DNA from 3 places in the Metapseudomonas furukawaii genome. Region 1 is predicted to be linked to each of the others. Evidence: predicted binding sites of a transcription regulator. Region 1 holds the regulator's gene; each other region holds the start of a gene.
What was found. The regulator FliA, encoded in region 1, starts transcription of late flagellar genes. The targets are predictions, from matches to a motif close to CTAAAGTTTNNNNNNNNNNNGCCGNTAA.
Positions count from the first base shown of each region.

Region 2: the regulator FliA is predicted to act here: its motif matches at 1,801-1,828, upstream of flgM (flagellar biosynthesis anti-sigma factor FlgM).
Region 3: the regulator FliA is predicted to act here: its motif matches at 1,685-1,712, upstream of KF707C_RS05785 (methyl-accepting chemotaxis protein).

Region 1 covers NZ_AP014862.1:4,351,412-4,358,321, forward strand. Annotated here, with positions in the region: gene KF707C_RS20105 (protein phosphatase CheZ) at 1-369, opposite strand, end outside; gene KF707C_RS20110 (chemotaxis response regulator CheY) at 389-763, opposite strand; gene fliA (RNA polymerase sigma factor FliA) at 846-1,592, opposite strand; gene fleN (flagellar synthesis regulator FleN) at 1,589-2,422, opposite strand; gene flhF (flagellar biosynthesis protein FlhF) at 2,492-3,841, opposite strand; gene flhA (flagellar biosynthesis protein FlhA) at 3,857-5,980, opposite strand; gene KF707C_RS20135 (IS110 family RNA-guided transposase) at 6,324-6,910, shown strand, end outside.
Region 2 covers NZ_AP014862.1:1,902,375-1,909,284, reverse strand. Annotated here, with positions in the region: gene KF707C_RS08870 (chemotaxis protein CheV) at 1-850, opposite strand, end outside; gene flgA (flagellar basal body P-ring formation chaperone FlgA) at 976-1,737, shown strand; gene flgM (flagellar biosynthesis anti-sigma factor FlgM) at 1,867-2,205, shown strand; gene KF707C_RS08855 (flagella synthesis protein FlgN) at 2,253-2,723, shown strand; gene KF707C_RS08850 (flagellar brake protein) at 2,798-3,547, shown strand; gene KF707C_RS08845 (TIGR04282 family arsenosugar biosynthesis glycosyltransferase) at 3,549-4,169, opposite strand; gene KF707C_RS08840 (MFS transporter) at 4,269-5,597, opposite strand; gene KF707C_RS08835 (glutamine synthetase family protein) at 5,659-6,910, opposite strand, start outside.
Region 3 covers NZ_AP014862.1:1,241,317-1,248,226, reverse strand. Annotated here, with positions in the region: gene KF707C_RS05795 (inorganic phosphate transporter) at 1-108, shown strand, start outside; gene KF707C_RS05790 (helicase HerA-like domain-containing protein) at 175-1,668, opposite strand; gene KF707C_RS05785 (methyl-accepting chemotaxis protein) at 1,797-3,674, shown strand; gene KF707C_RS29435 (hypothetical protein) at 3,707-3,883, opposite strand; gene KF707C_RS05780 (CBS domain-containing protein) at 3,895-4,320, opposite strand; gene purU (formyltetrahydrofolate deformylase) at 4,368-5,219, opposite strand; gene mvaT (histone-like nucleoid-structuring protein MvaT) at 5,540-5,920, shown strand; gene sbcB (exodeoxyribonuclease I) at 6,003-6,910, opposite strand, start outside.

The DNA.
Region 1 (6,910 bases):
CTGCAGGGCTTCGTCGCTGAGTCCGTTGAGCAATGGCGCACTCTCCTCCACCAGGTCCATGGTACGGTTGGCGGCCTTCTCGGTCATGTGCACCACGTAGCCCAGCCGGTCGGTCGCGTCGGCGATCTGCGACACTTCCTGGGCATGGGGCAGGCGCGGGTCGATCTGGAAGTTGACGATGGCGTTATGCAGCTCGCGGGTGAGCTTGCCGACCTCCAGGTACAGGCCGCGATCCCGGACCTGGTTGAGTTCTTGGATAAGTTGCACGGCGTCGGTGAAATTGCCTTTCTCCAGGCTGTCCACCAATTCCCGCGCACGGTCTTTCAGGGTCGACTCGAAGTCTCCCAGCAGGGGTTCTTTCTGGTCCATGGTGCCCTCGCGGCCGGCATCAGCCGTTGACCCGCTCGAAGATCTTCTCGATTTTTTCCTTCAGGACCTGGGCGGTGAAGGGCTTGACCACATAGCCGTTCACGCCGGCCTGGGCCGCTTCGATGATCTGGTCGCGCTTGGCTTCCGCGGTCACCATCAGGACTGGCAGGTGCTTCAGGCGTTCATCCGCCCGCACGGCGCGCAGCAGGTCGATGCCGGTCATGCCGGGCATGTTCCAGTCGGTGACGAGAAAGTCGAAGTTGCCGCTGTGGAGCATCGGCAGCGCCGTGGTGCCGTCGTCCGCTTCGGCGGTATTGGTGAAACCCAAATCGCGCAAGAGGTTCTTGATGATGCGTCTCATCGTCGAGAAATCGTCAACGATGAGGATTTTCATGTTCTTGTCCAAGTCGACCTCCGTACAGTCCTCAAACGCCCCTCTTGCCGGGCGCCGTTCAAATCTGGAAGCGGTGTGCCGTTCAGCGCGCGCGCCACTCGCCGAGACGCGCACGCAGGCGTGCGGCGCACTGGCTGTGCAATTGGCTGACCCGCGACTCGCTGACCCCCAGCACTTCCCCGATTTCCTTCAAATTCAGTTCTTCGTCGTAATACAGCGCCAGCACCAGGCGCTCACGCTCCGGCAGGTTCGCGATGGCATCGGCCAGCGCGGCCTGGAAGCGTTCTTCTTCCAGATCATGGGAGGGTGAGAATTGGGTGAAACCGGCGTCCTCGCGCACGCCGCCATGCTCGCCGTCCTGCAACAGGTCGTCGAAGCTGAACAGGCGGCTGCCCAAGGTGTCGCTCAGGATGCCGTAGTAGTCTTCGAGACTCAATCCAAGTTCGGCAGCAACTTCCTGATCTTTAGCGTCACGCCCCGTTCTCGCCTCGATAACGCGGATCGCGTCACTCACCATACGGGTGTTGCGGTGCACCGAACGCGGTGCCCAGTCGCCCTTGCGGACCTCGTCGAGCATGGCGCCGCGAATGCGGATGCCCGCGTAGGTTTCGAAGCTGGCACCCTTGGTGCCGTCGTATTTCTTGGAGGCTTCGAGCAAGCCGATCATCCCGGACTGCATCAGGTCTTCCACCTGCACGCTGGCCGGCAGGCGCGCGAGCAGGTGATAGGCGATGCGCTTGACCAGGGGGGCGTAGCGCTCGATCAACTGATGTTGCGAATCCCTTGCCTGTGTCTTGCCGTACATACGCAGTCCAGTAGCGGGTGTCATACGGGCGTTTCCGCGGGCGACTGTCTGACCAGACGCTCGACGAAGAACTCCAGGTGGCCTCTCGGATTGGCCGGCAGCGGCCAGCTGTCGACCTTCTGCGCGATGGCCTTGAAGGCCAGCGAGCACTTCGAGCGCGGGAAGGCCTCATAGACCGCGCGCTGCTTCTGTACCGCCTTGCGCACCGACTCGTCGTAGGGGACGGCGCCCACGTACTGCAGGGCGACATCCAGGAAGCGGTCGGTCACCTTGGTCAGCTTGGAGAAGAGGTTGCGCCCTTCCTGGGGGCTGTGGGCCATGTTGGCCAGAACCCGGAAGCGGCTCATGCCGTAATCGCGGTTGAGCAACTTGATAAGCGCGTAGGCGTCGGTGATGGAGGTGGGCTCGTCGCAGACCACCACTATGACTTCCTGCGCCGCGCGGACGAAGCTGACCACCGAGTCGCCAATCCCTGCGGCGGTGTCGATCACCAGCACATCGAGGTTGTCGCTGATATCGCTGAACGCCTGGATCAGGCCGGCGTGCTGCATGGGCGAGAGCTGCACCATGCTCTGGGTGCCGGAAGCGGCCGGGACGATACGGATGCCCCCCGGCCCCTGCAACAGCACGTCGCGCAGGTCGCATTCGCCATTGATCACATCGGCCAGGGTGCGCTTGGCGGTGAGGCCGAGCAGCACGTCGACGTTGGCCAGACCCAGGTCGGCGTCCAGCAACATGACGCGGCGACCGAGATCGGCGAGCGCCAGGGAAAGGTTCACCGACACGTTGGTCTTGCCGACGCCGCCCTTGCCGCCGGTCACCGCGATCACCTGTACGGGATGCATACTACCCATTTGAAATACCTTGCCTTGGGCCACTTGGCTGCCTAGCACCGCCCACTCCAGGGCGGCTCGAAAAATTCGTCAACCGGCGCGACGCGCCGGATTCTGGTAGAGCCCGGCGAACAGGTCGGCCATGGCTTCCTCGCTCGGGTCCTCCGGTGCCTGGAGGCTGACCGCACGGCTCACCAACTGGTGGCTGCGGGGAACCTGCAGATCATCCGGGATTCGCGGCCCGTCGGCCAGATAGGCTACCGGGAGATGCTGGCCGATAGCCAGACCCAATGCCTCACCGAGGCTGGCCGCTTCATCCACCTTGGTGATGACACAACCGGCCAGGCCGCAACGTTTGTAGCTGTGATAGGCCGCCTTGAGCACCTGGCTCTGGCTGGTGGCGGCCATCACCAGGTAATTCTTCGCATTTATCGCCCGGCTCGCCAGTGCCTCCAGCTGCATCGTCAGCGCCGGATCGTTGGTGGGCAGGCCGGCGGTGTCGATCAGTACCACGCGCTTGCGCACCAACGGCGCCAGCGCCTGGGTCAGGGACTGGCCCGGATCCACCAGGGTCACCGGCACGTTGAGAATCCGGCCGAGGGTCTTGATCTGCTCCTGGGCACCGATGCGGAAGCTGTCCATGCTGACCAGGGCGACGCTCTGGGCGCCGTACTTGAGCACATAGCGCGCCGCCAGCTTGGCCAGGGTGGTGGTCTTGCCCATGCCGGCCGGGCCGACCAGGGCGATCACACCGCCCTCTTCCAGGGGCTCGACCTTGGGGGTACGGATGGCGTGGGCGAGGTGGGCCAGAACCATGCGCCAGGCCTGGCGCGGCTCGTCGACCTTGGCCACCTTGTCCAGCAGGGCGCGTCCCAGCTCGGCCGGCAGCCCCATGCGCTGCAGGCGACGCCAGAGGCTGGCCTGCTGCGGACGACGGCTCTGCATCTGGCCCCAGGCGATGGAGCCCAACTGGACTTCGATCAGCTCGCGCAGCCCGCTCAGCTCGAAGCGCATGGCATCCAGGGCGGCCTGGTCGACGCCGGAGGATTTCGGCGCGGCCACCGGCTCCACCGGGCGCGCCACCGCACGCGGACGGCCCAGGGCGGCCGACAGGGCCTCTTCCGGCAGTTCCGGCTCGACGGCGGTCAGCGGGCGCGCGGCGAACAATTGACGGTCCTTGGCGGCATCGGCCTCGGCACGCACGGCCAGATCGGCCTGGGCCTGGGCGATGCGGGCCTGGGTCTTGCGCAGCTCGGCCTCGAGGGCCGGGTTGGGCTTGCTCGGCGCCGGCGCCGGCATGGGATAGTCCAGGGCGGCGGTCAGCTCGACACCACCGGCGACGCGACGATTGCCGATGATGGCGGCGTCCGCGCCCAGTTCATCCCGCACCAGCTTCATGGCTTGACGCATATCGGCGGCGAAGAAGCGTTTGACCTGCATGGCCGTAGACCTCGATTAGTTCTGTCCCACAGTGGCCACGATGGTGACCTGCTTGTTGTCCGGTATTTCCTGGTAGGCCAGCACGTGCATGGTCGGTACGGCCAGCCGTGCGAAGCGCGACATCATCGCCCGGATCGGCCCGGCCACCAGCAGGATGGCCTGCTTGCCGAGCATTTCCTGGCGCTGCGCCGCATCCACCAGTGAACGCTGCAGCTTCTCGGCCATTCCGGGTTCGAGGAGAACGCCATCTTCCGAACCCTGTCCGGCCTTCTGCAGGCTATTGAGCAATATCTGTTCCAACCTGGGCTCCAGGGTGATCACGGGCAGCTCCGGCTCTAGTCCCACAATGCCTTGGACGATTGCACGGGACAGCGCGACGCGAACCGCCGCCACCAGCGCGGCGGGATCTTGACTCTTCGGCGCGACGTTGGCGATGGCCTCGGCGATGGTGCGGATGTCACGCACCGGCACCTGCTCCTGCAACAGCGCCTGCAGCACCTTGAGCAGGGTGGACAGGGACACCACGCCCGGCACCAGCTCTTCGGCCAGGCGCGGCGAGCTCTTGGCGAGGTTCTGCATCAGCTGCTGGACCTCTTCGTGCCCCAGCAGCTCGTGGGCGTGCTTGTAGAGCACCTGGTTGAGGTGGGTGGCCACCACGGTACTCGCGTCCACCACGGTGTAGCCGAGGGACTGCGCCTGGTCGCGCTGGCTGGCGTCGATCCACACGGCCTCCAGGCCGAACGCCGGATCCTTGGCGGCGACGCCGTTGAGGGTGCCGAACACCTGGCCGGGATTGATCGCCAGCTCGCGGTCCGGGTAGACCTCCGCCTCGGCGACGCTGACGCCCATGAGGGTCAGGCGATAGGCGTTGGGCAGCAGGTCGAGGTTGTCGCGGATATGCACCGAGGGCATGAGGAAGCCCATCTCCTGGGACAGCTTCTTGCGCACGCCCTTGATCCGCGCCAGCAGCTGGCCGCCCTGGTTGCGATCCACCAGCGGGATCAGCCGGTAGCCCACTTCCAGGCCCACCAGGTCGACGGGAACGACGTCGTCCCAGCCCAGCTCCTTGGTTTCCTGGGCGCGCTGGGCGGGCAGCAGTTCCTGCTGGCGCTTCTCCTCCTGCACCGCCTCTTCCTTGACCTTGTTCTGCTTCTTCCAGATGAGCCAGGCGCCACCGGCGGCCAGCAGGCCGAGGCCGACGAAGGGCACGTGGGGCATGCCGGGCACCAGCCCCATGGCGATCAGGATGGCGGCCGAGACGGCCAGGGCCTTGGGCGAGGCGAACATCTGGCGGTTGACCTGCTGGCCCATGTCCTCGGAGCTGGAAACCCGCGTGACCATGATGGCGGCGGCGGTGGACAGCAGCAGCGAGGGGATCTGCGCCACCAGGCCGTCACCGATGGTCAGCAGGGAGTAGATGCGGCCGGCGTCGCCGAAGCTCAGGCCGTGCTGCAGCATGCCGATGGCGATGCCACCCAGCAGGTTGATGAAGAGGATCAGCAGGCCGGCGATGGCGTCGCCACGGACGAACTTGCTGGCACCGTCCATGGAGCCATAGAAGTCGGCCTCCTGGGACACTTCGCTGCGGCGCTTCTTGGCCTCGGCCTGGTCGATCAGCCCGGCGTTGAGGTCGGCGTCGATGGCCATCTGCTTGCCGGGCATGGCGTCCAGGGTGAAACGCGCGCTCACCTCGGAGATACGTCCGGCACCCTTGGTGACCACCACGAAGTTGATGATCATCAGGATCGCGAACACCACTGCGCCCACCACGTAGTTGCCACCCACCACCACGTCGCCGAAGGCCTGGATCACCTTGCCGGCGGCATCGTGGCCGTCCTGGCCGTGGAGCAGCACCACCCGCGTGGACGCGACGTTCAGCGCCAGGCGCAGCAGGGTCGCCACCAGCAGGATGGTGGGGAACACGGCGAAGTCCAGCGGACGCATGGCGTAGACGCTGACCAGCAGGACCACGATGGACAGGGCGATGTTGAAGGTGAAGAAGACGTCCAGCAGGAAGGGCGGTACCGGCAGGGTCATCATGCCCAGCATCACCAGCACCAGCAGCGGCACCCCGAGATTGCCCCGGCCCACCGCCATCAGGTTGTTGCGGACATTGCCCACCAGTTGCGTACGATCCACTGTTGCTCCCCTACCCCTTTCGCGAAACGCCGTTCCGCACTTCCAATCTTTTGACGCCAGAGGGCGCCTTGACCTCCCTTGTGCAAGAAGCCTTCCAACTTCGTTAAGGATCTGATTTCAGGAAAGAATCCGTAGGCCGGGGCAGGCTTCACCAACCCACCGGCGAGGTCCGGTGCGGGTACGCCGATGGGTTTCGCTGCGCTCTACGCCATCCTACGGATGCGCGGTGCGGGGCGTGGCTTTCGTAGACATCATGGATTGACCTGCCCCACCTCGAAAGCGCGGGTTATGTTTTCGGGGTGGAAACACCTCCAACACAGAGCCGCATCGAGGGGGACAGGTCATGAACGAGTTTAACCAGGTCTATGTAGGTTTGGACGTTCACCAGGCGACGATTGCTGTCGCGGTGGCACGGCCGGGGCGCGGTGAGCCGGACTATCACGGCACCATCGAGAACCGCGACAGCGCGCTGCGCAAACTGCTCAAGCAGCTGAGCCGGCAGGGCGAGGCGTTGAGCTTCTGCTACGAGGCCGGCCCCTGCGGCTACGGCCTTTACCGTGAGCTGACAGCGCTGGGCCATGGTTGCGTGGTGGTGGCGCCCTCGCTGATTCCGCGCAAGGCGGGCGAGCGGTTGAAAACCGACCGTCGGGACGCCCTGATGTTGGCGCGCCTGCATCGGGCGGGCGAGCTGACGGCGGTGTGGGTGCCGGATCAGGAGCAGGAAGCGATCCGCGACTTGACGCGCGCCCGGGAGGACATGAAGTCCCTGGAACTGAAGTGCCGGCAACGCCTGGGCGCGTTCTTGCTGCGTCATGGGCACGTCTATGCCGGTAAAAGTCGCTGGACCCAGGCCCATTTCCACTGGTTGGCGAGCGTGAAACTTGACTCGCCGGTGCAGCAGATCGTCCTGCAGGAGTACCTCGACACCGT
Region 2 (6,910 bases), 2.4 Mb from region 1:
CGCCCACTTTCTTCACCATCGCCTGGTTGAACACGCCCGATAGCGAAGTATGCAGGAGGATGTGCACCTTCTGCATGCGAGGATCGTTGCGGATCTCCGCTGTCAGCGTGTAGCCATCCATTTCCGGCATCTCGATGTCGGAGACGATCATCAGCAACTCCTGCTCCGGCGCCTTGCCGTCCTCCGCCATCTGACGCAGGTAGTTGTAGGCCTGGCGCCCGTCGTTCAGGGCCACGACCTCGACACCGACGGTTTCCAGGCACCGCATCACCTGCTTGCGGGCCACCGACGAGTCGTCGACGATCAGTACACGCTTGCTGACGGCCTTGCTCTGGGTCTCGATATCCACCACGCCTTCGGACACCACTTCGGACGTGGGAGCCACCTCGGCAAGGATCTTCTCGACGTCGATGATCTCCACCAGTTGCTTGTCGACCCGGGTCACCGCCGTCAGATAGTGGTCGCGACCGGTGCCCTTGGGTGGCGGATGGATCTCTTCCCAGTTCATGTTGACGATGCGCTCCACCGAACGCACCAGGAAACCCTGAACCTTGGTGTTGTATTCCGTGATGATGACGAAGCTGTTCTTCAGGTCATCGAGGCCCCTGCGACCGGTCGCCATGGACAGGTCGAGGATAGGAATGGTCCCCCCACGGATATTCGCGACCCCACGCACCACCGGGCTGGACTTGGGCATCAGGGTGAGGCGGGGACATTGCAGCACCTCCTTCACCTTGAAGACGTTGATCCCGTAGAGCTGGGTTCCGTCGAGGCGGAACAGCAGCAGCTCGAGGCGGTTCTGCCCGACCAATTGGGTACGCTGGTTAACCGAATCCAAAACACCGGCCATGACCAGACTCCTGTAAGCCATTGAACGCCCGGTCCAGCTCAGGCCCCAGGTGAAGTCCATCGCCGTTGGGCAAGGAATTCCCGAGGAGACTAGCAGGCGGCACGAGCCTTGCTTCTGAAAATTGCATGAACACCCTGACGACGCTTTTCCGACACTTGATGGCAAAACGCCGCAATTTGCTTGCGGCTGTTTTACCCGCTTTGTGCTGTCTAGGCTACAGCCCTGCGTCAACCGCCTCTGTGACGTCGCCTGAGATCCTTATCGGCACAACCGAGGGCTTTCTTGAATACACGGTGGAAGAATATCTGCAACGGAGCAACATCCAGGGACGCAGCGAAATCCAGGTCAGCCGCCTGGATCCACGGCTGCGCCTCGCACAATGCGACAAGGAATTGACGGCGAACCTGGAAAGCCCCGCCCAGCCGCTGGGACGAGTGACGGTGCGCATTCGTTGCGACGGCAGCGCCCCCTGGACGGTGTACGTGCCGGCGCACGTGAGGCTGTACCGGGACGTGGTGGTGGTGACTCGCCCGCTGCGTCGCGGGGTGCCTGTGCAGCCTGCGGACGTCACCGTGGCGGAGCGCGACGTGGGCACCCTCAACCAGGGTTTCCTCACCGCCACTGAGCAGGTGCTGGGCCAGAAGACCACCCGGGCCCTGGTGGCCGACCAGGTGCTGGCCCCGCTTCACCTGCAGCAGGCGGAGGTGGTGAGCAAGGGGGATCATGTGGTGATCAGTGCCGCCAGCACTTCCATCAATGTCCGGATGCCGGGCGAGGCCCTGGCCAACGGCGCACCGGGCGAGCAGATCCGGGTTCGAAACCTCAGCTCGGGACGGGTGATCCGCGCCCGGGTAACGGCGCCCGGACAGGTTCAGGTGGAGATGTAGGCATGATTCCGCTGGCGCCCGGCGGGCCTGATTTTCTACACTCAGCCCGTGCCAAAGAATTTTCTAAAGTTATCCCGGACAGGGCCGATAGAACGGTAAGCGTCCAACTAGCGTCCGAGGTTCAGCATCATGGTTATCGACTTCAACCGGCTCAATAACGGCCCCACGCCCACCAGTACAGGGCGTACCGGCAGCACCCAGGCCGGCAAGAGCGAAACCGTCACCAGCGGCCAGGCACCTGCCACCCAGAGCACCGGCGAGCAGGCTCCGGCTGCCAAGAGCGGAGAATCCGTGCAGCTGAGCAGCGAAGCTCAGGTGCTGCAGAAGGCCGGAGAAAAACTGCGCGATGTGCCCGTGGTGGACAAGGAGCGCGTTGAAAAGCTCAAGCAGGCCATCGCCGACGGTTCCTACCAGGTCGACGCCAAGCGCGTGGCCAGCAAGCTGCTGAACTTCGAATCCCAGCGCTAGTCCACGGGCGGCGCTGGGGAACTTGGACGCCCATCCCCAGAGCACGTATGCAAGACATCAACCTGCTCCAACTCTTCAACGACGATATCGGCCACGCCCAGCGTTTGCTTGAGCTGATGGACGAAGAATTCGAGGCCCTCGGAGAGCGCGACCTCGCGCGGCTCGAAAGCCTCCTCGCCGAGAAACAGCCCCTCCTCGCCCAACTCGAACAGCACGGTCGCCAGCGCGGCCAGCTCATGGCCAGCCTCGAGCTGAGTGCCGACCGGGCCGGCCTCGAACAACTTGCCGCACGACTGCCACAGGATGGCCCGGAACTGCTGGAAAGCAGCGATGCGCTGTCGGAACTCCTGGAGCGCTGCCAGACCGCCAACGAGCGCAATGGTCGACTGATCCGCGCCAACCGCGCCTCGGTGGGGGGCATGCTCGGTATTCTTCGCGGCGGCGACACACCCGGCCTCTATGACAGCCGTGGGGCTACGGCTAGAATCGGCCAGCAGCGCCCGCTCAGCCAGGCCTGACACCTCAATTACAAAAATGCGCGGGGACGACGATGCCTCGCGACATCCGCTTTGTGTTCGGAGAGCCCTGGACCGTGTCCAACGCATTTCACGAAGAGAACGGCCCCCAGCCTCCCCAGGTGCTCAGGGCACCGGTGGAGATCCTGGCCAACCTTCGTCTGCTTCAACAGAACCACGACCCGCTGATCATCACCTTTTACGAGCGCAACCAACGCTTCCAGAGCTACCTGGTGGATGTGAACGGCGAGCGCGGACTGATCGCCCTGGACGAAATGATCCCCAATGACGGGGAACGCTTCCTGAGGAACAACGAACCCTTCAGGGTCGAGGGTTTCCGCGACGGTGTGCGGATCGCCTGGGAATGCCTGCAACCCACCACCATCGGTGAACACGGCGGCAACCGCTGTTACTGGTGCTACCTGCCGGAAGAGGTCACCTACCACCAGCGCCGCAACGCCTTCCGGGCTCCGCTGAAGCAAACCCAACTGGTCCCCGTCGAACTGGATGGCGACAAGCTCAAGGCGCCCATCAAGGGCGTGATGCTGGATATCTCCGCCACCGGCTGCAAGTTGCGCTTCGAGGGCGACCTGTCGGGCCGGCTGCAGGCGGGCCAGGTCTATGAGCGATTTTCTGCACGCATGCCCATAGGTCCGATCGTCACGCCAGTCGAACTGCGCCACTTCAACTTCGACGAGAAACTCGGCCTCAGCTTCGTCGGCGTTCGCTTCCACAAGATGAGCGGCCTGGTCCAGCGCAACGTGGAGCGGTTCGTCTACCAGTTGCAGCGCGAGGCAAGGCGCTTCGAGAAGGACGACCTGTTCTAGCTCAGGCGATCCCGAGCTTGATGCCCAGTCGCCCCAGGCGCGGCAGGTGCCCGGGGTCGTCCAGCACCCACAGCGCAGGCAGCAGGCCATGCTGCCAGTCCAGCTCCTGCAGTCGCTCGCAGGTAAGCTCCAGCAGATGCCCGCTGTCCCAGGGCATGGACTCGAACAGGCGCGGATCGAGCTGGCGCAACCCCAGCAGCACGTACCGGCCATCCTCGGTCGGTCCCAGCACCGCATGATGGTGATCCAGGGCTTCGCAGGCGGCCGTCAGGTAGTCGGCATCCAGCATCGGGCAATGCTGGCCGATCAGCACCACGGCATCGCTCTCCGAGAGGCCGAGAGCGGCGATGCGCCGCATCCTCTCCCCCAGGTCGCCCACGGGCTGCCCCACCACCATCCAGTCATTGTCTTCGGCTAATGCGGTCAGGACCTCGTCCAGCTCGTCATCGACCCAGACGATCCGCTCGCTGAAGCCCAGGGGCGGGAGATTGAGGAGACGCGCCACCAGCTGTCGGTGCAGCCGGCTCACCCCCTCCTCCCCCAGCACCGGCAGCAACCGGGGATGAAAGGTGCTGGCCCGCGGGTGGCTGGCCAGCAGATGCAGGGTGATGCTCAACGTCATGACCTGATCCTCCTTGAGGCACCAGGGTGATCCCTGGGCGTGGAGCTCGGTTAGCCGCTCCGCCCGATCATTGGGCAAAAAGCCTCTGGCATTGGGCCACTATTTTTCAGGCTGCGGCTGTTCGCCCCCGTCCCTGGCAGGCTCGTCCACGGGCGGCGGAACGTCGCCGTTCTGCATCTGATCATGCACATCCTTCTCATCCACACGAGGGTCCAGCGCCGCCACCAGCGGCGAACTGGTCATGTTGTCCGGCGTCGGGATGTGATGCAGGGGCGCCTCCTCCACGCGGTGCAGCCCGGTGACCTTGTCCGGACGCACGCGCAACACCAATACGGCCGCGCAGAAACTGACGAAAGCGTAGAGCATGTTCGGCCCCAACTGCTTCATCAGCGCACCGGTGAGCAACGGCCCCAGGCTCGCGCCAACCCCGAAGGTGATGAGCAGCATCGCCGTGAGGGACACCCGCCGATCGGGTTCGATATGGTCGTTGGAAAACGCCACCGCCAGCGGGTAGAGGCTGAACTGCAGCAGACACACCAGGAAACCGACCGGGAACAGAACCTCCAGCGGCGCCTCGGGAAGCACCGCCAGGGGCAGCGCGCACAATGCCAACAAGGCGGCGGTCGTGCGAATCAGCACGGCGCGGTCATGGCGGTCCGACAACCAGCCCAGCGGCCACTGCACCAGGAGGCCGGCGAAGATGCAGCTCCCCATGAACAGACCCACCTTCTCGGTGGGCAGGCCCTGGGCGGACGCATAGAGCGGCGCCAGGCCGTAGAACGAGCCGATCACCAGCCCCGACACCAGCACCGTGGTCATGGACTGGGGTACGCGCTTCATGAAGAAGCGAGGCTCCAACGGCGCGGGATGCAAGGGTGCGGGGTGCAGCTTGCGGGTCAGGGCGACAGGAACCAGGCACAGGGCGAAGCACATGGCCACCAGCATCAGCAGCTCCGGCCCGAGGCCCGGGTGCAGCACCAGCACCAACTGGCCCAGCACCAGGCCGAGGTAGGACGCCACCATGTAACCGGCGAAAACCTGCCCCCGCTGGCTGGCGTCGGCCTGCTCGGTGAGCCAGCTCTCGATCACCATGTACTGGCACATCATGCCCAGGCCCACCAGCATCCGCATGAACAACCAGGCGGGCAGGAAGTCCGTCAGTCCATGGCCCAGCACCGCTGCCGTGACCGCGCCGGCGCAGGCCACGTAGGCGCGGATATGCCCAACCCGGGCGATCAGCCGGTGCCCCAGCTTGCCCCCCAGGATCAGGCCGAAATAGTTGGCCGCCATCAGGGCACCGACCCAGAGCCCGTCGACATTGTCGGCGGCCAGGCGCAGGCCCAGGTAGGTACTGAGCAGGCCGGAGCCGATCAGCATGAGCAGGGTGGCGAAATACAGTGCGCGAAAGGACTTCCAGATTCGATGCATCGACGCGCTCCAGGCGGCTCCTTGTGCAAAGGGGCCGCCTGGCATGGCAGCCCCGGATCGATCAGACCTGGGATGCGAGGATACGCCTTTCCCAGGGCGTGATCTCATCGAAGAAGCTGCTGAGCTCCATCGTCTTTGTAGCAATGTAGCCGTCGATGAACTCCTTGCCGAATAGCTCACGGGCCAGATCACTGCGTTTCAGACGCTCGAGTGCGGCATGCAAGGTACAGGGCAGGAGCAATTCATCCGGCGCCTCGAATTCGCCCTGGATCGGCTCGCTCGGCTCCAGCCTCCGCTCCAGCCCATGGAGCCCGGCCGCCAGGCTGGCAGCGATGGCCAGATAGGGATTGGCGTCGGCGCCGGGGAGTCGATTCTCGACCCGCCGCGCCACCGGCGAACTGGCCGGAATACGCAGCCCCGCTGCCCGGTTGTCATGGGACCAGCAGGCATTGTTGGGAGACGCGTAAGGATGGCAGAGCCGCTGGTAGGAATTCACGTTGGGGGCGAACAAGGCAGTGAAGTCCGCCATGGCCGCCTGCTGGCCACCGATGAAGTGTCGGAACGCAGCGGCAGGTTCACCATTCGCATCGCTGAAGATGTTCTCGCCGCCCTCCACCGTCACCACGCTCTGGTGGATATGCATGGAACTGCCCGGCGTATGCGCCAGGGGCTTGGCCATACAGACGACCTGGACGCCATGCTTCAGCGCAACTTCCTTCAACAGATGCTTGAACAGGAAGGTCTGGTCCGCCAGCAGCAACGGATCGCCGTGGAGGAAATTGATTTCGAACTGGCTGACGCCCATCTCATGCATGAAGGTGTCCCGCGGCATGCCGAACGCCGCCATGACGCGATAGACCTCCTCGAAGAAGGGGCGCAAGCCATTGTTGGACGACACGCTGAAGGCGGAGAAGCCGACCTCGCGACGACCATCGAGCCCAGGTGGCGGCTCGAAGGGACGGTGCGGATCCCCGTTGTGGGCAAGGACGAAGAACTCCAGCTCGGTGGCCACCACGGGTTTCCAACCATGCTCGGCATACCGCTCCAGCACGTGGCGCAGCAGTCCCCGCGTCGACAGGCCTGAGGGCCGGCCGTCCAGTTCTTGAGCATCGCAGATGGCAAGGGCCCGGGGGCGCTCGCTCCAGGGCAGGCGATAGACCTGCCCCGGTTCGGCCACCAGGACCAGGTCACCATCATCGGCACCATAAAAGCGAGCCGGTGGATAGCCGCCCATGATGCATTGCAGGAGCACACCCCGCGCCAGTTGCAACCGGCCCCCGGAAAGGAACCCCTCCCCCGTCATCACCTTGCCC
Region 3 (6,910 bases), 3.1 Mb from region 1:
CAGGGCGGCACCATCCGCAATATCCTGATGGCCTGGGTACTCACCCTGCCCACCACCATCCTGCTGTCCGCCGGCCTGTTCTGGCTGGCGATCACCTTCATCGTCTGATCAGGACGAGAACGAAGAAGGGCGCCATGGGGCGCCCTTCTTCGTTTCAGGATGGCGAAACCTTCGTCAGCGACGCTTGCCGCCCCCGAGCAGGGAACCCATCAGCCCCCTCACCAGTTGCCGTCCCAGCTGGTTGGCGGCCTGGCGCACGGCGGTCTTCATCGCCTGGCTGGCGAAGGTGCCCAGCAACTCGCCGGCCAGATCGCCGATTCCGGACTGACTGGCCGTCGGCTTGCCCGGCGTCTGCTCCGGCTCGCCCACGGGCGCCTGGGCCGCCCGGGCGGTGAGCATTTCGTAGGCGGACTCGCGGTCGACCGGTTTGTCGTAGCGCCCGGCCAGGGGCGAGCTGCGCACCAGCGCCGCGCGCTCGGCGGCGTCCAGCGGCCCGATACGGGATTGGGGTGGCGCGATGGCGACCCGCTGAACCATGGCCGGGGTGCCCTTCTCTTCCAGGGTTCCCACCAGGGCTTCGCCGATACCCAACTCGGTGAGCACCTTGAGGGTGTCGAAATCCGGGTTCGGCCTGAAACCGTCGGCCACCGCCCGCAGGGATTTCTGCTCCTTGGCAGTGAAGGCCCGCAGGCCGTGCTGGATACGCAGGCCGAGCTGGGCCAGCACATCGTCCGGCAGGTCGCTGGGCGACTGGGTGACGAAGTAGACGCCGACGCCCTTGGAGCGGATCAGCCGCACCACCTGCTCCAGGCGTTCCTGAAGGGCCTTGGGCGTATTGGTGAAGAGCAGGTGCGCTTCGTCGAAGAACAGCGCCAGCACCGGCTTGTCGGCATCGCCCCGCTCCGGCAACTGCTCGAACAGCTCCGCCAGCAGCCAGAGCAGGAAGGTGGCGTAGACCTTGGGGGCCTCGTGGACCAGCCGACTGGCATCCAGAAGATGGATGCGCCCACGGCCGTCGCGGTCGGGCTGGAGGATGTCTTCCAACTGCAGGGCGGGCTCGCCGAAAAGCGCCTCTGCGCCCTGCTGTTCCAGGGTCGCCAGGCGACGCAGCAGGGCCTGGGCCGAGGCACCGGCGAACAGCGCACGGTCCTCGCCCAGCAACTCGGGGTGATCCTTGAGGTGGTTGAGCAGCGCCTTCAGGTCCTTCAGGTCGAGCAGCAGCAGGCCCTCGCGATCCGCCACCTGGAAGGCGGCGTAGAGTGCCGCCTGCTGGCTGTCGGTCAACTCCAGCAGGTTGCCCAGCAGCAGCGGCCCCATCTCGCTGAGGGTGGTTCGCAGGGGATGGCCCGACTGGCCCGCGACATCCCAGAGGCTGACCGGATAGGCCTTGGGCGAATGCCCCAGCCAGGGCATCGACGCGATGCGCTCGGCCACCTTGCCCCGGGGATTGCCGGCGGCGCCCAGGCCGCAGAGATCGCCCTTGATGTCCGCCGCGAAGACGGCGACACCGGCATCGCTGAAGGCTTCCGCCAGGCGCTGCAGGGTGACCGTCTTGCCGGTCCCGGTGGCGCCCGCGACCAGACCGTGACGATTGGCCAGTTTCATCGCCTGCGCGACCGCTTCGCCTTGCGGATCGGCGCCTAGGATCAGGGAGAGATCTTCGGGCATTTTGCCCTCCTCGAATTAAAGCTTTCTGGGGTTCCCGCCGATAGATAAACCGACGTTTTCGCTCGGCTTTTTCAGCACGCGAGTGCCACGAAAAGACTGATGCCTGACCTAACCGGACGCAAGCAAACATGATCAAAAACCTGCGGTTCAGCCACAAGATTCTGCTTGCCGCCTCGCTGGTGGTAATAGCAGCGTTCTCGCTGTTCACCCTGTACAACGATTATCTGCAAAGGAATGCGCTCCGTAACGACCTGGAAAACTACCTGCAGGAAATGGGGGATGTGACCGCCAGCAACATCCAGAACTGGCTCTCGGGCCGGATCCTGCTGGTGGAAAGCGTGGCCGAATCCCTGGCCGCCAACCCCTCGGCCGAGGCGGTGCCCGGCATCCTGCAGCAGCGGGCCCTGGCCTCCACCTTCGCCTTCACCTACTTCGGCAGCCAGGACGGCCAGTTCACCATGCGCCCGGACAGCGCCATGCCCGAAGGCTACGATCCGCGCACCCGCCCCTGGTACCAGGGCGCCAAGACCGCCGGCGGCACGACCCTCACCGAGCCCTATGTGGACGCGGCCACCGGCCAACTGATCATGACCATCGCCACGCCCGTGCAGTCCCTGGGCGTGGCGGGTGGCGACCTCAGCCTGGAAACCCTGGTGAAGATCATCAACGCCCTGGACTTCGACGGCATGGGCTACGCCTTCCTGGTCAGCGCCGACGGCAAGATCCTGGTCCACCCGAACAAGGACCTGGTGATGAAGAGCCTGCGCGACGTCTTCCCGCAGAACACGCCGAGCATCAGCACCGGCTTCTCCGAGGTGGAACTGGACGGCGCCACGAACATCCTCACCTTCGCCCCGGTCAAGGGCCTGCCGACGGTGAACTGGTACATCGGCGTCGCCGTGGAGAAGAGCAAGGCCTACGGCATGCTCACCGAGTTCCGCACCTCCGCCCTCATCGCCACCGTAATCGCCGTGGTGCTGATCATCCTGCTGCTGGGCATGCTCATCCGCGTGCTGATGCAACCCCTGCACACCATGGGTCGCGCGATGCAGGACATCGCCCAGGGTGAAGGCGACCTGACCCGCCGCCTGGCGATCCACGCCCAGGACGAGTTCGGCGAGTTGGCCAGCGCCTTCAATCGCTTCGTCGAACGCATCCACGGCTCCATCCGCGAGGTGTCCTCGGCCACCGGCCAGGTCAGCCAGGTGGCCCGACTGGTGCTCAGCGCCTCCAACTCGTCCATGAGCAACTCCGACGAGCAGGCCAACCGCACCAACAGCGTGGCCGCGGCCATCAACGAACTGGGCGCCGCCGCCCAGGAAATCGCCCGCAACGCCGCCGACGCCTCCCACCAGGCGTCGTCCGCCCGCACCCTGGCGGAAGACGGGCGCCAGGTGGTGGAACGCACCATCGGCGCCATGAACGAGCTGTCCACGAAGATCCGCGCCTCCTGCGGCAATATCGAGACCCTGAACAGCAAGACGGTGAACATCGGGCAGATCCTCGAGGTCATCAAGGGCATCTCCGAGCAGACCAACCTGCTGGCGCTGAACGCCGCCATCGAGGCCGCCCGCGCCGGTGAGGCCGGTCGTGGCTTCGCCGTGGTGGCGGACGAGGTGCGCAACCTCGCCCATCGCACCCAGGAATCGGCCCAGGAAATCCAGAAGATGATCGAGGAGCTCCAGGTGGGGGCCCGCGAAGCGGTGGAGACCATGACCGAGAGCCAGCGCTACAGCGAGGAAAGCGTGCAGATCGCCAACCAGGCCGGCGAGCGCCTGGGCAGCGTGACCCAGCGTATCGGCGAGATCGACGGCATGAACCAGTCGGTGGCCACCGCCACCGAGGAGCAGACCGCCGTGGTGGACTCGCTGAACATGGACATCACCGAGATCAACACCCTGAACCAGGAAGGCGTGGAAAACCTCCAGGCCACCCTGCGCGCCTGTGCCGACCTCGACCAGCAGGCCGCGCGCCTGCAGCAACTGGTAGGCAGCTTCCGCATCTGAGGCGGCAGTCCCCCGGATGGAAGAAAGGCGCCCTAGGGCGCCTTCTTCTTGTCCTCCCGCTCGCGCCGCATCCGCTCCCAGAGCGCCTCGGCACCGGGGAAATCGGTGCCATGCTCCTCGCTCAGCTCGTCGGGGTCGTAGCGACGGACACAACCCTCTCCCAGGGTCGGTGGTGGCGTGGCGGTGGCGCGATCGAGGGGATCGGACATGAGCGGATTCCTCAGACTTCCGGCGGCTGGTCGCGCTCATGCTGGGCGAAGGCCTTCACCGCCCGCAAGACGTCGCGACGGCTGATCACCCCCACCAGCACGCCCTCCTCCACCACCGGGAACTGCTCGCGGCCTTCCCGCAGGAATCGCTGGCAGATCTCGATGATGTCGGCGTCGGGGGAAACCGTCTCCAGCTGGGTGCACATGTAGTTGGCGACGCAGCCGCCGACTTCTTCGTAGTAGGCACCGGAGAGGATGCCGCGCAGGCAATCGCCATCCGAGATCAGGCCGATCAGGTGGCCCTGGGAATCCACCACCGGTGCGCCGTTGATGCGGTGTTCCAGCAGGCGCTCGATGGCGAGGAAGAGGTCGGTGTCGGACCGGAACGTCACCTGATGGTGAGTCATGTAGTCACGCACCTTGATGGACTTGAGCATGGCGGGCTCCTTTGGCCGTCGACCGGCAATGGCGCCCGCCGACGGGATCAATCGAAGACGACCGTCTTGTTGTCGTGCACCAGCACCCGGTCTTCAAGGTGATAGCGTAGCCCACGGGACAGGACCATCTTCTCCACGTCCTTGCCGAGGCGAACCATGTCCTCGACGCTGTCGCGGTGAGAGACCCGCACCACGTCCTGTTCGATGATGGGGCCGGCGTCCAGTTCTTCCGTGACGTAGTGACAGGTGGCGCCGATCAGCTTCACCCCGCGCAGGGAGGCCTGGTGATAGGGCTTGGCGCCCACGAAGGACGGCAGGAAGCTGTGATGGATGTTGATCACCTGGTGGGCATAGCGCTGGCACAGCGCCGGCGGGAGGATCTGCATGTAGCGCGCCAGTACCACGGTATCGGCGTTGTGCTCCTCCACCAGGCGGGAGACCTCGTCGAAGGCCGGCTGCTTGTCCTTCGGGTCCACCGGGACATGGAAGTAGGGGATTCCGTGCCATTCCACCATGCTGCGCAGGTCGTCGTGGTTGGCGATGACGCAGGGAATCTCGCAATCCAGTTCACCGCTGTGCCAACGGTGCAGCAAGTCCGCCAGGCAGTGGGACTCGCGACTGGCCATCAGCACCACGCGTTTCTTCACTTCCGAGTCGGTCACCCGCCACTCCATGGAGAACTGACGGGCGATGGGGGCGAAGGCCTGGCGAAAACCCTCCAGGTCGAACGGCAGGGAGTCGGCCCGGATTTCATGGCGCATGAAGAACCAGCCGCTCTGATTGTCCGAATGATGGCTGGCTTCGGTAATCCAACCGTTATAGGTAGCCAGGAAGTTGCTGACCTTGGCTACGATGCCGACGCCGTCCGGACAGGCAATCACCAGACGAAATGTGCGCATGGGGGAACACTCCAGAGACTTCGCGAAGGCGGCCATTCTAGCCACAGCGCGGGAAAACTTCAGTAACCCCGTGAAGCCCGGGGCTGAAGGTCGTCCGGATCAATTCAGAGGCCATAACTAAGAGCGGTGAACCCATCGAAATTAGCCTCTGCCGCAGCATAAATAGGTGGCACCCGGTCTACGCGACTAATATCAACTAGGCGCAACCAGGAAAGCGTACAAAAGTTTTCCTGCTTATTTACTTGCAGATAATCGCTGTCTATTATTGCTGACACTTAGCTAACGCAAGTCATCACTAGATTCCAACAAGGGACGCCGTCATGTCGCTGATCAACGAATACCGGGCCACGGAAGAAGCCATCAAGGAGCTCCAGGAGCGCCTGAAGAACCTGTCCCAGGACGACAAACTGCAGAAAGAACTCGAGTTCGAAGGCAAACTGCGCGCACTGATGGGTGAATACCAGAAGTCGCTGCGCGACATCATCGCCCTGCTCGACCCCGAATCCCGCAACGCGAAACTGCCCCGCGCCACCAAGGCCGCGGCGCCCACCGCCAAGCGCGCTCGCAAGGTCAAGCAGTACAAGAACCCGAACACCGGTGAGGTCATCGAGACCAAGGGCGGCAACCACAAGACTCTGAAAGAGTGGAAAGCCAAGTGGGGCGCCGACACTGTTGAAAGCTGGGCCACCATTCTGGGCTGAGTCTCGCGCAATTAAGAACGCCAGCAATCGCTGGCGTTTTTTATTGCCCGAAGAAATGCCCGGATTGTTTTCCGGGTCTTTCTCACAACTGATAGCGCGTGCGCAGCTCCGTGGCATATCGACGCCACTCCAGCAACACCGCCTGCTGTGCGGGCTCTGCCTTTGACTGGAACTCCTCCAGGGCCTGGAAAAAACTCTCCAAGGTATTAGGCGCCCCGAATTCCGGGCTCTTCAGGCGATTTCTGCAAAACTCGACCCAGCGCGAGCGGTCGACTTCCGACAAAGTTTCGGGGAAGTTTCTGGCGCGGTAACGGAATAGCAACTCCGGCAAGCGCGGATCATCGAATGGCCAGTTCTCCAGACCAAGGCGCTGTGGGTCGGCGCGTCGAACTTGTTCGCACAATCGACGATCGCGATCCCCGAGGAATCCGTCATACAACTGCTGCTCCGGATCATCCAGGGCCGTGAACGCTTCCTCGGCATAAAGGATCGGCAACTTCGGTTGCCAGAGCGGAGCTTCTTCCACCAGCAGGGCGGCGCGGCGCTGGCAGAGTTCCAGGTCGACGCCCAGGCGCTGGCGATCGCCCTCCCGCAGCACGTTCAAGGGCGCCACCACCGGACAACGATTGATGTGCAGCAGCTTGAGGGGCACCGGCAACTCGCCCTCGGCCAACTCGTCGCGACGGGTATAGAGGCGCTGCCGCAGCTGTTCGGCGGACAGCTCCAGCAGGGGCGCCGGATCGGCCTGCAGGTCGAGCACGACCAGCGCGTTGCGATTGCGCGGATGCCAGGCCAGGGGCAGGGACACCGACAGGAAATGCCGCTCCGCCGAGAAGCGCCCCGAGATATGAACCAAAGGCTGCAGCAGGCGGACCTGATCCTGGACCTTGTGCTTGCTGCGCAACTGGAAGAGGTAATCGAACAGCTTCGGCTGGCGCTGGCGCACCAGGCGCGCCAGCGCGATGGTGGCGCGCACGTCGGACAGCGCAT